DNA from 2 places in the Roseovarius maritimus genome. Region 1 is predicted to be linked to the other one. Evidence: riboswitches for the same ligand, from Rfam matches in the RefSeq annotation. Region 1 holds a riboswitch; the other holds the start of a gene.
What was found. A riboswitch is a leader RNA that binds a small molecule or an ion and turns the genes downstream of it on or off. The one in region 1 is predicted to bind cobalamin.
Positions count from the first base shown of each region.

Region 2: linked by a shared signal. The riboswitch ahead of ACEWPM_RS01115 (TonB-dependent receptor plug domain-containing protein) and the one ahead of ACEWPM_RS02300 (hypothetical protein) in region 1 are both predicted to bind cobalamin.

Region 1 is NZ_JBHFPF020000001.1:471,542-478,662, forward strand. It holds gene purM (phosphoribosylformylglycinamidine cyclo-ligase) at 1-26, opposite strand, end outside; tRNA gene ACEWPM_RS02265 (tRNA-Ile) at 131-207, shown strand; gene ACEWPM_RS02270 (nickel/cobalt transporter) at 227-1,105, opposite strand; gene ACEWPM_RS02275 (DUF1007 family protein) at 1,087-1,800, opposite strand; gene ACEWPM_RS02280 (zinc ABC transporter substrate-binding protein) at 1,788-2,783, opposite strand; gene ACEWPM_RS02285 (Fur family transcriptional regulator) at 2,881-3,363, shown strand; gene ACEWPM_RS02290 (metal ABC transporter ATP-binding protein) at 3,360-4,124, shown strand; gene ACEWPM_RS02295 (metal ABC transporter permease) at 4,124-4,927, shown strand; gene ACEWPM_RS02300 (hypothetical protein) at 4,936-5,199, opposite strand; cobalamin riboswitch at 5,311-5,513, opposite strand; gene ACEWPM_RS02305 (ATP-dependent helicase) at 5,618-7,121, opposite strand, start outside.
Region 2 is NZ_JBHFPF020000001.1:231,351-238,471, forward strand. It holds gene ACEWPM_RS01095 (adenosylcobinamide amidohydrolase) at 1-180, opposite strand, end outside; gene ACEWPM_RS01100 (ABC transporter ATP-binding protein) at 177-938, opposite strand; gene ACEWPM_RS01105 (FecCD family ABC transporter permease) at 935-1,918, opposite strand; gene ACEWPM_RS01110 (ABC transporter substrate-binding protein) at 1,915-2,727, opposite strand; gene ACEWPM_RS01115 (TonB-dependent receptor plug domain-containing protein) at 2,771-4,642, opposite strand; cobalamin riboswitch at 4,779-4,986, opposite strand; gene ACEWPM_RS01120 (hypothetical protein) at 5,313-5,723, shown strand; tRNA gene ACEWPM_RS01125 (tRNA-Val) at 6,054-6,129, opposite strand; gene ACEWPM_RS01130 (histidine phosphatase family protein) at 6,237-6,815, opposite strand; gene ACEWPM_RS01135 (ribbon-helix-helix domain-containing protein) at 6,976-7,121, shown strand, end outside.

The DNA.
Region 1 (7,121 bases):
CTCACACCATTCTTGGGATAGGTCATTCGGCTCTCCTCGGATTTACGCGGGGACCTAGCCCATAGCGCCATCCAGCGCAATCTCAAAGCCTTGACGCGGGCGCGCGCTCTGCGTAGGAAACACGGCAGGCGGGCCTGTAGCTCAACTGGTTAGAGCAGAGCGCTCATAACGCTTTGGTTGCGGGTTCAAGTCCTGCCGGGCCTACCACACACCGCCTGCCCCAGCCTCAGAGCCACGCCAGCATTTGCAGCGAGATCAGAGCGATGAAGGCGCCTGCGGCGATTTCCATTATCGGCATGGCGCCCCAGATGGCGCTATCCCGCGCGCCTGAGCCGAGCGCGCCTTCGCGCGCGAAGGCGGCCATGAGGGCCACGGCGACGGTCACGGCCCCGGTGCCCAGCGCCATGGCCAGCGTTCCGGCGATTCCCGCAGCGGGGATGCCCATCTGCCACGTCAGCACCAAAAGCAGCAGCGCCCCGGTGCAGGGCCGGATCGCCACCGCGCCGATCAGTGCAAGCGTGCCGCGCAGCCCATGGGCCTGCGCCACCTCCTCCGCCGTCGGACCGTGGCTGTGCCCGCAACCGCACTCGGCACTATGGGTATGTACGGGGCGGCGGCCACGCAGCAGCTTGCGCGCGCCCCGCAGGATCAGCCACAACCCGATCAGCCCGATTGCGGCCGCCGAGACGGTGGCCATCGCCCCTTCGGCAAGGCCAGTCAGCTGCGCGCGGGTATAGCCCAGCAGCAGCATCCCGCCATAGACCAGCGCAATCGCCGTACCCGCCTGTCCCAGCGATGACGCCATGGCGATCAGCGACAGGCGCAGGGCAGACACGCGAGCCGCCATGCCATAGCCGCCGATCAGCAGCTTACCATGACCCGGCCCCGCCGCATGGACGAAACCATAGGCGAAAGACAGCCCCATCAGCCACGCGAACGCGCCCGCATCACCGCTGCGCAGCGCGCGCAAGGCCCCGGCCAGCCCGTTCTGAAACTCGCGCTGCCACGCCGAGGACCACCGCGCAACGGACGCATCCATGCCGGTCCACAAGGCCGCGCCAAGCGCCGCGCCGATCAGCGCGAGGATCAGGAGGGTGCGGCGCATGTCACGATAAACCTGTCTGCAAAGAGAACGCCAATATCCCCCAGATCGACCTCGACATAGGGATCCTCGCCGACATCGACCGAGGCAAGCTTGTCGCCGTATTCCGCGTATGCCTTGTCCGTATCGGCGGCCTGCCGCGTCACGGCGCAGTCCTCGGGCCCCTCGATCGTGGGCAGTGCAGGCACGTCATAAGCCACGAAAAAGCTGGGATCGTAAAGCTGGGCCACCGCGCTGCCCTCGCCCAGATCAACCGGCGCGCTCAGCGGGCGTAGATGGGTGGTGATGATGCGGCCATTCTCAAAATAGGCTCGGTGCTGCGCGGGGCCCTCCAATGCGACCGCCACCCCATCGCGCATCAGCGTGACATCCCCCGGAAACCCTGCGGCCCAGTCCACATCATGACCGGCAAACGCCTCCAGTTGCGCGGGTTCGGGCGTGCCGTCGCCATCGGCATCAAGGCCCTTATCCTCGATCATCACCAGCGAATAGAACTCGTCATAGGACCAGCCGATGCGCAGCGCCGCCAGCCGCCCGTGATCGTCGAAGATCAGCGACAATGCGCCGTCGATGAAAACATGCGGATGCGCCTCGCCTTGCCCCGCAGGCATAGCGAACGCACCCATCAGCGCCAGCGCGCCGATCATGCGGGGGGCTGATCGCCCGGCCCCTGCCCGTCTGGCGCCTAGCTTGCGCATACCGCCAACCGCCGCGCCACGTCGCGGATCAGCTCCGGGTAAAATTGCGGGCCCGGCTTAAGATCAGCCCCCAGCGGGTCAATTACGCCTTTGCGCAGGGCGGCGCCTTCGGTCACCGTATCGACAAAGGCCGAGTTGAACGCCGGCTCGGACAGAACGCAGGTGACGTTCATGTCTTGGATGATATGGCGCACCTCCTGGATCCGGGCGGGACCGGGATCGGAGGCATCGCTTGCGGCGATGGCGCCGACGGCGTGCATGTCGAACCGGTGCTCGAAATAGTGGTAGGCGTCATGAAAGACGACGATACGCGCATCCGAAACCGGCGTCAGTAATGTCCGGGCCTCGACGGCGGCGGCCTCTATCTCGGCGCGCCCCTCGGCGGCGTTGGCGACATAGATATCCGCATTTTCCGGGTCCAGCTGCGACAGCTTGCCCGCGATCACACCCAGCCATGCCTTGCCATTTTCCGGGTCGAGCCATGCATGCGGGTCATCGCCCGAGTGATCGTGCGCGGCATGGCCACCATCGCTACCCTCCGTCTGATAGGCTTCGTGCTCAGGGGGCTCGTGATCATGTGTCCCGCCCTCGTGCTCTGGCCCCTCCTCGGCAAAGCTGACGCCGCTGCGAAAACTCAGAATGAAGGTCTCCGGCGCGTGCAGCAACTCGGTGACATCCGCTTCCGGTGCCAAGGTATCGATCGTGCCATCCAGCCAAGGCGTCAACTCCGGCCCGACCCAGAAGATGGCGTCCGCGCCAGACAGCGCCTCCGCCTCGGAGGGGCGCATGGCGTATCCGTGGGGCGACGCGCCAGGCCGCACGATCTGCTGAGGGGTGCCCAGCCCGTCCATCACGCGGGCGGCCAGAGATGCGACGGGCGCGATATCCGTCACCACGCGAGGCACCTCGGCCGCCGCGGCGCTGGCCGAAACCCATAGCGCCGCCGTAGCCAGAAGAAGAGATCTGTATCTTTGCGTGGACATTCCGGCCTCATGTGATTATGTAACACTTCGCAATGAGGTAAATGGTATAATATAACATATCAACCCCTTTTCGCGCCCAAATCCAGGACCCCGCGCCATGACGATAGATCCTTTTGAAACGCACGACCATGATGGCTGCATCAAGGCCGGCATGCGCGCTGCCGAACGGCAATGTTCCGCGCAGGGCTTGCAATTCACGCCTGTGCGCCGGCGCGTGCTGGAGATTCTGCTGGGCGAGCACAAGGCGCTGGGAGCTTACGACATTCTTGAGGTGCTGCGGGCCGAGGGGCTGGGCGCGCAGCCGCCCGTCGCTTACCGCGCGCTTGATTTTCTGGTCAGTCATGGGCTGGCCCACCGGATCGAGCGGCTGAATGCCTTTACCGCCTGCACCCATTCCGATCAAAGCCACGCCCCCGTTTTCCTGATCTGCCGCGCCTGCCAGCGGGTCGTCGAGGTGGATACCGATCCCGAAGCAGGCGAACTGGCGCGCGCGGCGGGCGATGCGGGGTTCCAGATCGAGCGCACGGTGCGCGAGGCCGTCGGGCTCTGCCCCGGATGCCACGAGAGCGCCACCGCATGACGCCCCCCCTGATCGAAGCCAAGGGCCTGAGCGTGCGGCATGGTCGGAACACCGTGCTGCAAAACGTCGATTTCGCCATCGCCCCCGGCGAAATCGTGACCATTGTCGGGCCCAACGGATCCGGCAAATCCACCCTCTTGCGCGCCCTCTTGGGCGGGGTGCGCCCCAGCGCCGGGCGCATCACGCGCCGCCCCGGCCTTCGGCTGGGCTATGTGCCGCAGCGGCTGGTGCTGGATGCGGCGCTGCCGATCACCGTCTCGCGCTTTCTCAGCCTGCCGCGCCGAGTCAGCCGCGAGGCCGCTCGCGATGCGCTGGAGCGCGCCGGCGTGCCCGATATCGGCGGGCATCCCATGGCGGACCTGTCGGGCGGACAGTTTCAACGCGTCGTGCTGGCGCGCGCCCTGCTGCGGAACCCTCAGCTTTTGATGCTGGACGAGGGCACCGCGGGCCTGGATCAGCCCGGCGCCGCCGCGTTCTATCGCCGGATCGAGGATGTGCGCCGTGAGACGGGCTGCGCCATCTTGATGGTCAGCCATGATCTGCATGTCGTAATGAGCGCGTCTGACCGTGTGATCTGCCTCAACGGGCATGTCTGCTGCGAAGGCACGCCCGAAGTCGTCGCCGAGGCGCCCGTCTATCGCGCCCTTTTTGGCGAAGGCACGCAAGGGGCGCTGGCGCTCTACCGGCACCACCACGACCATTTGCATGGCGAGGAATGCACGCATGACCATGGCACGGCGCAGGCGAAGGCAGGTGACTGATGCTGGATGATTTCATGACCCGGGCGGCGCTGGCCGGGATCGGCACGTCACTGGCCGCGGCGCCCTTGGGGTGTTTCGTCGTCTGGCGGCGCATGGCTTATTTTGGCGACGCGACCGCCCATGCGGCTATTTTGGGCGTCGCCCTGTCGCTGGCGCTGTCCTTGCCGATCTTTGCCGGCGCCCTGGTCGTTGCGCTGGCGATGGCCACATTGGTCACGGCCCTCTCGGGGCGCGGGCGCGGCGTGGATACGGTGCTGGGCGTGCTGGCCCATTCGGCGCTGGCCTTCGGCCTTGTGGGCGTGTCCTTCCTGCAAGGGGTGCGCATCGATGTGATGTCGTTTCTTTTTGGCGATATCCTGTCGGTCTCTCGCGCAGATCTGGCGGTGATCTGGGGCGGCGCGGCGCTGGTTCTGGCGCTGGTCGGCTGGCGCTGGTCAGCACTCCTGACCGCGACGCTGGACCCGGACCTGGCCCGCGCCGACGGGATCGACCCCAAGCGCGAGGAGCTGATCCTGACCCTCGCCCTGGCCATCGTAGTGGCGGTGGCAATCAAGGTCGTCGGCGCGCTGCTGATCACCGCCCTGCTGATCATCCCTGCAGCCACCGCGCGCCCATTCGCCCGCACGCCCGAGGCGATGGCCGTCATCGCCGCCGGGCTGGCGGTAGTAGCGGCATGGGCCGGGCTTCGAACGTCCTACGCGCTGGATACGCCCACCGGGCCGACCATCGTTTGCGCCGCCGCAATCCTTTTCGCCGCCTCAAGCCTCTATGCCGCGATCAAGGATCGCTGGCACGCGCGCTGACGCTCGGCCTAGTGCAAGCGCGCCGCGCGGCCACGCCTTCCGCGGGGTGAGGCGCGCATCGTGGCCTGATTTAGAAACCGGACAAAGGCTTGCGCCGCAGGGCTGCGCGCCTCTGCCGGGGCAGCCTTGAGTGCGGCTCGCGCCGCTTCGGGGGTCGCCGCGCCTGGCAGGGCAAAGGCCCATTCCAGAAAGCCCAGCCGCGCCACCGCGTCCGCATCGGCGCCAACGGCGTCGCTCCGCTCAAGCCCGTTCAGAATCTGCTTCACGCTCATGTCTCATCCACTCCTTGGCCGCACCCCGGGCCGGTTGGGGCGCAGGATGGCGTGCGAGGCTGGCATGCGAGGAACGAGGCCCGGCAGCAGCGTCCACACCGCCCCACGCGGTTTGACGTCACTTCCAAGGCTGGTTTCCGGACTTCGGGGGCCGGGCCGCGATTGGCCCATGATCAGGCGCCCTTCCCGGGCCGTCGTGCCCAGTGGTCTTGCGCCGTCTCGCCCACCCTTACCGTTGCGGGGGCAGTGCCGGATTTGCACCGGCTTCCCAATTCTCCGCGCAGCCGCGCAGCACCTTGGAGATTTCACTGTGACGGATTCGATGCTCCCGCACAACGCCTGATGGCCGGCCGGACGCCAAAAGAGATTTCAGCCTCCGGCGGGGATATTTTTCAGCCAAAAGATGCAGAGCAATGCGCTAGAAAGGCACGTCATCGGGGCTGGTGACAAAGCGCGCCACGACCTTTTTCGTGCCCGCCTTGTCGAATGCGATCTCAAGCTTGTCGCCCTCAAGACCAATGATCTCGCCATAGCCGAATTTCTGGTGGAACACCCGCTCGCCCACCGTGTGGGACGAGGCGGCGGCCATGTCGATCACCGGCGAGGTCGACTCGCGCGGCTGGGCCGTGGGGCGCTGGCCCGCGCGCGCCTGCATCCGTTTCCAGCCGGGGGAATTGTAGACATTCGCCTCGGCCACCTTGGCGTCGATGCTGTTTTGCACGACACCCATGCCCGCCGCGCCATAGCCGCCGCCATAGAGGCCGGGCGGGGTCAGAACATCGACATGATCCTCGGGCAGCTCGTCGATGAAGCGCGACGGCAAGGATGATTGCCACTGGCCAAAGACCCGGCGATTGCCGGCGAAGGAGATCGTGCAGACCTCCTCGGCCCGCGTAATGCCGACATAGGCAAGACGGCGCTCTTCCTCGACGCCCTTGAGTCCGCTTTCATCCATCGAGCGCTGCGACGGGAAGAGACCATCCTCCCAGCCCGGCAGGAAGACGGCGGGAAATTCGAGGCCCTTGGCGGCGTGAAGCGTCATGATGCTGACCTTCTCGCCCTCATTTTCGCTCTCGTTATCCATGATCAGACTGACATGTTCGAGAAACCCTGTCAGATTCTCGAAATTCTCGAGTGCCTTGACCAGCTCCTTGAGGTTCTCGAGCCGTCCCGGCGCCTCGGGCGTTTTGTCGTTCTGCCACATCTCGGTATAGCCGCTCTCATCAAGGATGATCTCGGCCAGCTCGATATGGCTGATCGCCGCATCGCCGGCCATGCGTCCCCAGCGAGCAAGGCCATCCAGTAGCAGCGACAACTCGCGCGCGCCTTTGCCCGTCAGGCCCTTTTCCGCGACCAGAATGCGCGCGCCTTCTATCAAGGGCACACCGTTCTCTCGTGCCGTCACCTGCATCTTTTGCTGCGCCTTGTCGCCGAGGCCACGCTTGGGCGTGTTCACGATCCGCTCGAAGGCCAGATCGTCACTTGGCGACGTTACGCAGCGGAAATAGGCCATCGCATCGCGGATCTCCATCCGCTCGTAGAAGCGTGGACCACCGATGACGCGGTAGGGCAGACCGATGGTCAGGAACCGATCCTCGAAGGCGCGCATCTGGTGCGACGCGCGCACGAGGATGGCCATATCGTCAAGACCGTAAGGACGCTGGCCACGGGTGCCGCGCTGCATCGCCTCGATCTCTTCGCCGATCCAGCGTGCCTCTTCTTCACCATCCCAATGGCCGATGAGGCGCACCTTCTCGCCATCTTGTTCTTGCGTCCACAGCTCCTTGCCCAATCGGCCCTGATTACCCGCGATCACGCCCGAGGCAGCGGCCAGAATATGAGGGGTCGAGCGGTAATTCTGTTCGAGCCGGACCACATGCGCGCCGGGGAAATCCTTTTCGAACCGCAGGATATTGCCCACC
Region 2 (7,121 bases), 240 kb from region 1:
CGCGCTCTGCAGCCAATCCTCGACATCCAGATCGGCAGGCAGATCGGCGTTGCGCACCTCGCGCCAGAGGATGCGCCGCGCCAAGACGAAACCGGGACGGTTGACCGCCCAGCTCAGCACGCGCCTCTCGCCCCCGAGGTCAAGCTCGAGCCACGGCGCGTCCAGCGTCGGCGCGCTCATCGCGTCACGCGCAAAGGCTGAAAGAGCGGACCGTCGTCACACCACTGAAACGCCGCCTCGATGCCAAAGACACTGTCCAGCCGCTCGGACGTCAGCACGGCTTCGGGCGCGCCATCGGCGACCAGACCCTCACCCGGCGCCAACAGGATCAGACGGGTGCAGTGGCGCACGGCAAGGCCCAGATCATGCAGCGACACAAGGCAGGATTTGCCCTGCGCGGCCAGCGCGGCAAAGGTCTCCATCGTCGATATCTGGTGCGCGGGATCAAGGCCTGCCGTTGGCTCATCCGCCATAAGAAGGGGCGTGTCCTGCGCCAGCGCGCGGGCGATCAGAACGCGCGCAGTCTCGCCGCCGGAAAGGCGGGTGGCGGCGCGGTGGCGCAATGGCTCCAGCCCCATACGGGCGATGGCCGCCTCCATTGCGGCGATATCGGCGGGCGCGGCGCGCTGTCCGGCCCCCAGATGGGGCACCCGGCCCAGCATCACGAGCGTCTCGACCGTGACGGGCCAGGCGATCTCGCGCGCTTGCGGCATCCAGGCGGCGGCTTTGGCACGTGCCCGCGGCGCCATCGCGGCAAGGCTACTATGACCGGTGCTGGGGATGAGGCCAAGTGCCGCGCGCATCAGCGTGGTCTTGCCCGCGCCATTGGGCCCGATCAGGCCGACGAACTCACCCGGCGCGATGTCGAGGCTCACATCCTTCAGAATGCTGCGCCCCCGCAGGGTGACGCCAAGGCGGTCAAGCGTCAAAAGGCTCATATCCCGTCCTTTCGCGTCTTGAAGATGAGGTGGAGAAACACCGGCGCGCCGACGATGGCGGTCAAAACGCCCAACTTCAGATCCTGCGACGGCAGGATCAACCGGACGGCGATATCAGCGGCGAGCAGCATGATCGCCCCGCCAAGCGCCGAGGCCCATAACAGGCGCGAGGGCCGCGCCCCGACCAGCGGGCGCAGGATATGCGGCACCACCAACCCGACAAAGCCGATCGCCCCCGCAACGGCGGTCCCGGCCCCCACAACGCAGGCCGTGCCGATGACCAACACCAAGCGCATCCGGCCAAGGCTGATGCCCATCGCACCCGCCGCATCCTCGCCCAGCGTCAGCGCGTCCAGCCCCCGGCTCAGCGTGCCCAGAAGGATCCAGCCCACGGCCATCAGCGGCAGCGCCAGCCAGACGTGGGCCATGGAGCGGTCCGAGAGCGAGCCCATCATCCAGAAGACGATTTCATTGGCGGCAAAGGGGTTTGGCGAGAGGTTCAGCACCAGCGATGTCAGCGCCCCGGCAAGGGCCGAGATGGCAATCCCCGCTAGGATGAGCGTCAGCGCCCCGCCGCGTGGCCCCGCCAGCGTCATCACCAGAACCACGCCGCCAAGCGCGCCCGCCAGCGCCGCCAGCGGCAGGCCCAGCGTATAAGCGGCGGCCAGGCCCGTCTGGATCGCCAGCACAGCGCCCAGAGCCGCCGAGCTGGAGACGCCGATCAGCCCCGGCTCGGCCAGCGGATTACGCAGATAGCCCTGCATCGCCGCCCCGCTAAGGCCGAGGCTGCCCCCGATCATCACCGCCAATATCGCGCGTGGCAGGCGGATCTGGCGCATGACGGTCGCGATCGGGCCTTCCCCGCCCTGCCAAAGGGCGGCGAGGCTGTCGGCGATGCCCAGCTCGGCCGGCCCCACCAGAAGCGAGACGGCGAAAAGCGCGGCAAGCGCAAGCGCAAGCGGGATCATCACACGGCTCATCCACCGGCCTCGAAGGCGCGGCGTGCCCGGGCCATGTCGCTGATGGCGCGCAGCACGTAGGGCGTGCCGCAGACCCAATCCTGATCCGTCAGCGCACCCCGGCCCGCCTGCCCGCGCAGATCGCCGACCACGGGATGGTCCATGACCTCCTCGGCGCGGCTGCCGCCGGGATAGCGCCGGGCGGTGATGACCAGATCGGGATCGATCAGCGCCAGCACCTCCAGCGGCAGCTTGCCCCAATCATAGCCTGCCTCGGCGGGGGCGTTGCGCAGGCCGGCTGCCGTCAGGATATCGGTCGCCAGAGACTTCGCGCCCGAGGTATAACCATTGGCATAGTAGAGTGCCGCGCGTGGCATCTCGCCCTTGTCCGGCGCGGCACTCCGCAGCGCCGCCAAATCGGCGTCAAAGCGGGCGACCATTTCCTGCGCGGCGGCCTCACGGCCCAGTACCTCACCCATCTCAAGGATACGGTCGCGCACATCCTCCAGCGAGTGAACGATATCGAACTGCGCGACCTCGATACCGAGGCGCCGCAGCATCGCGACGGTATCGCGCGATGTATAGGTGCCCGCGACGACCAGATCGGGCTGCATCACATGCACCTCTTCGGCGCGACCCGCATTGATCGCATAGCGCTCGGCCTCTTCGGCCATGGGCGAGACGCGCGGGTCCAGCGCGATCCGGCTGACCGAGATCAGCTGATTCTTCCCCCCCAGCAGCATGGCCAGCTGGTCGGTGCAGAGGTTGATCGAGACGACGCGTTGCGGCGGCTCCCCAGCTTGCGCGGCGGACGCCGCGCAAAGGGTCACCGCACCCGCCAGACAGGCGGACGCGGCAAGGTGTCTTATGCGCTCAAAAACTGGCACGAAGCCCGACATAGGCCGCACGGCCCGGCTGATTGAACCCGCCCGCTGTCTCGTAATCTTCATCGAAGATGTTTTCCAGACGCAGGTACAGCTCGGCCTTGTCGGTGACGCCGTAGGATACCCCGGCGCCGACCAGTGTATAGTCGCCGACTTTGTGATCAACGGGTGCAAACGAGCTGGGCACTACGTCAGCGACATGGCGCACGTCCACATATCCCGAGAACCTGTCGGTAAAGTCGTTTGAAACGCCCAGCGTGACATCATGCTTGGGCGTGCGCGCCAGCCGGACACCGTCGGTTTCGGCGTCGGTGTAGGTGTAAGCGCCATAAACGCTTAGCCCTGATGTCAGCGCGTATTCGCCCGACAGTTCGATCCCCTTTGACGTCGTGGTTCCGGGTATCTGAAGGTAGCATCCATTGCCGCCGTTGTTGCAGCCGTTGTCGGCAAAATCGTAATCAATCAGATCTTCGACATCCGTGTAGAACAGCGTTGCCTTGATATATCCCGCCGTGCCGAATGTCTTTTCGACGCCCACCTCATAGCTGCTGCTGTTTTCAGGTTGCAGCGTCGGAAGACCATACAGGCTGAAACGTTCGTATAGGGACGGAGCGCGATACCCGGTGCCAACAACCGCCCTGAAGGCCAGATCCTGAACCGGGCGCCAGACAGCGGCAATACGCCCCGTCGTCTCGCCGCCGAATGACGAATTGTCATCATAGCGCAGCGCCGCCGACAGATCGACATTTTCGGACGGGCTGAACAGGACCTCGGCATTAAGGCCCGTGTTATCCTCGGATCCGCTGGCCGGAGGACCGGCGAATATAGAAGGCCCGGGAACGGTGCTGAACGTCTCTTCGGTGTATTCTGCACCGAAATTCAATATTGTACGCGTGTTCAGCTCGGCGCTGCCCAGATAGGAGACGCTTTTACGATCACCGTTGAAGCCAGTGGTGAACTGGCTTTGTGGATCGTCGCGGTCAATATCGAAGTAAGTATAGCTCAGCGTATTGGTGACGGCGCCGGCCCGCAGCGTGCTGTAGACACGCGCGCCGCGTTCCGTCAGGAAAAACTTGTCGCCCACACTCCCAGCGACGTCGATATCCAGCTCATTGTCGCGGTAATGGAGGGCCGCCCCGAACGTGAGCGCATCGGTGACGTCGTATTCTGCCGTTACATCAACTGTCGATTGATCGAAGCCGTCCTTGTCGGTGTTGAAGCTGCGTTGCGAGAATCCCTCCGCCTCGATCCGTCCATATGACAGCGCGACAAAGCCTTTCTCGGATTTATATCCTGCGCTGAGATTGGCGCCATAAGTCTCATAGGTGCCACCCTCAATCGCGGCCGTGCCGGAAAATCCCAGCTTCTCGGGGCGAAATGTCGTGATATTGACCACACCGGCAATTGCCTCTGATCCGTAGAGCGCTGATTGCGAGCCTTTGAGCACCTCCATCCGCTGGATGCCCGAGCTTGTCAGCCCTCCGAAATTAAAAGCATTTTGCGTACCTGACATATCAGACACGTCGATTCCGTTGATACGCACGCCAACATAGCGTGCTGGCAAGCCACGGATCTGGATGCCGCGAGATGCCCCGATCCCGCCATTTGAAGTCGAATTGACGCCAGGCAGCCGGTCCAGTCGATCCGCCACTGAGGCGCCAGTGCGGCCCACCTCATCGCCCTCCAGAACCTCGACGGTGGCGCCGGTGCGGCCCAGCTCGACAGGGGTCAGACTGGACGATAGCACGATGGTACCCAGATCATAGGTCTGTTGCGCGGCGGCGGGGCTGGCGATCAGCGTGCCGGTGCAGACCAGACCGGTCGCGGTAAGAAAGGTGGAAGTGGAAAAAGAGCGTTTCATATGCGTCTCCGGGTCGCCTGTATTCAGGCGATGCAGGTCTTGGATATGCATGCGGATTGACGTCTTTGCCCCTCCGCAGGCGGCGAAATGCCACCACACCGGAAGAATCCGTTGTCGCCGACGCGCCCCGCGTCCGGACAGGGTGAACACTCCGGCAGGTCTCCTGACTTGCGGGTCGACGCTGGGCCGGGTCTTCCCACCGCAAGGCGCGGCAGTGACGTTGTTCCGGCTTCGCTCACCGCCTACAGTTGCGGGGGCAGTCGCGGATTTGGCGCAAGGCACCTGACCGCGTTCCCTATTATCCGGGGGGTGTTACATCCCGGACCGAAGTAACATCTGCCTAGCGCAGAGGCCCCCTTTCGAAAAGGGGAAAAGCTAAAAAAGACAAAAATTGGATGGGGCGACGCGCGGTACTGCGGTGATCCAAGGATCAACCGCGCTACGCAACACATTGAAATTTAGCGGGATAACGGTGGGTCATGAGGAACCAGAATCCGAAAATATTGGCATACAAACGGATACTTACAAGACACTTTGCAACCAAGTTGGCAAAAATACGATGGACATATGACGTCAGGTAAAGTCGACTGGAATCGGAATGACTTGGCTCGCGCTCTCGGGCAACCTTTAGCGCAGTCATCTCAATCTACGCCCTTAAGGAAGTAAAATAATGAAGCGAATCCTTGTCACCGCGGCCTGCCTCTTTGTCCCCAGTTTTGGGTTCGCTCAAATCGCGTGCACCCCAAGCGACATGTTCACAGTGGACAAAAATGGAAAGCCTTACACACCCTTGGTTGCATCAATGTTTGTCGATCAGACGTTCGAAGTGGATGAGGTAACCGGGGAGCACAATCTTCTCGGGATTGGCAACTCCCAAAGTTTCGATACAACCCGCATTCTTTCATCAGGGGCAGGTGCATCAGGAACGACAATTCTTTCAACTGGAAATCCGGGGAAGGATTCTTCTGGCGCTGAGATCGAAGAGGTTCAGTTCTTTTCGATAGCTCCCGCAGGTGACGGCCCTCGTCCGTTCGTCTTCACAGAAGGATCCTCTTTTGTGATGACAGGCACTTGCCAGTAGAACCCAGCTTTCCCCGAAAAGCACTTAAGATGAAAAACCCGCCGGAGTGGTCCGGCTGGTTTCGTGGTCTTGGTGTGATGGATAACTCCCCGGTAGCAGCTTGAGCGCTTGACGTTAGTCGCCGCCGAGAAGTTCGCGCAGTTCTGTCTTCCGGAGGATGGGGCGCAAGTCTTTTGGCACCACAAGGCGCGCGTGACAGCGCCCTTTGCGGCTGGTCATGTGGCGGACTATACTAGCTATTTCGATGCGTGTTTGTTATCAAATTTGTAACGGTAGAATGGGCATAGTGCCCTGTATGCAGGGCCTTTCTTCGATTTCAATGAGATAGAATGGTGGGTGGTGAGGGGCTCGAACCCCCGACATTTTCGGTGTAAACGAAACGCTCTACCAACTGAGCTAACCACCCGCGCAGCCCGATTAGCGTCATCTGGCCGCTCGCGCAAGTCCCCCGCCGCAGCAATCTGGTCCGAGCCTCTCATCTCGGGGCCGGAGCGTTGCAATGACGATGAAAGATCAGGCCTTTGACGGGAGGATGCGTCGCTCGGTCCCCTGCGACAGATAATAGACGCAGCCCTGCGCATTGTCCTGCGCGCCCATCGCCTCGGCGGGCAGCCCGGTGGCAAGGCCGCGCATCACCTGCCCCCAGAGGCCGTGCGCCACGACGATGCTTGGGCCGCGTAGATCCTCGGCAAAACTGCGCACGCGGTCAATCAGCGCCTCCAGCCCCTCGCCGCCCGGGGCCTTGGCATAGGTGGCCAGGTCATTGGCGCCCTGCGGCAGGTCCGCCTTGTTCTCCCCCTCCCAGGCGCCGGTGTCGATCTCGGCAAGACGCGGGTCGATGACGGGCGTGTGTGCGGGCATGGCCAGCGCGGCGGTTTCACGCGCGCGGCCCAGCGGCGAGACATAGATGTCACCTGCGCCTTTGGCGACGCGCGCCGCGATATCGGTGATCAGCCCGGCCTGCTGCAGCGCCTGCGCGCGCCCCAGCTCCGTCAGCGGGGAATCCAGCCGCCCCTGGATACGGCCGGCGAGGTTCCACTCGGTCTGGCCGTGGCGTAGAAACCATATCTCGGGCCATGTCACTTGAGGCATATCCACGACCCTCCCGAAATCATCCGCTTGCAGGGATCTCTTAATCCACCCCCGCAGGCCGCGCCAATCCCTTAGGCGGCACCGGGCTGCAAAATCTTTCACTTGGCCGGACGCCCCGCCCCGGCTAGCATCCATCGAACCCTTTCAAGGAGGTAATGCCATGTGCCGTCTGTTCATCGGGGCCGATCCGACACTCTGGGAGAGCGTGACACGCTCGTTCCGCATGGATGGCATGGTCACCAGTGTCCGGCTGGAGCAGATGTTCTGGTCAGTGCTGGAGGATATCGCGCAGCGGCAGGATCTGAA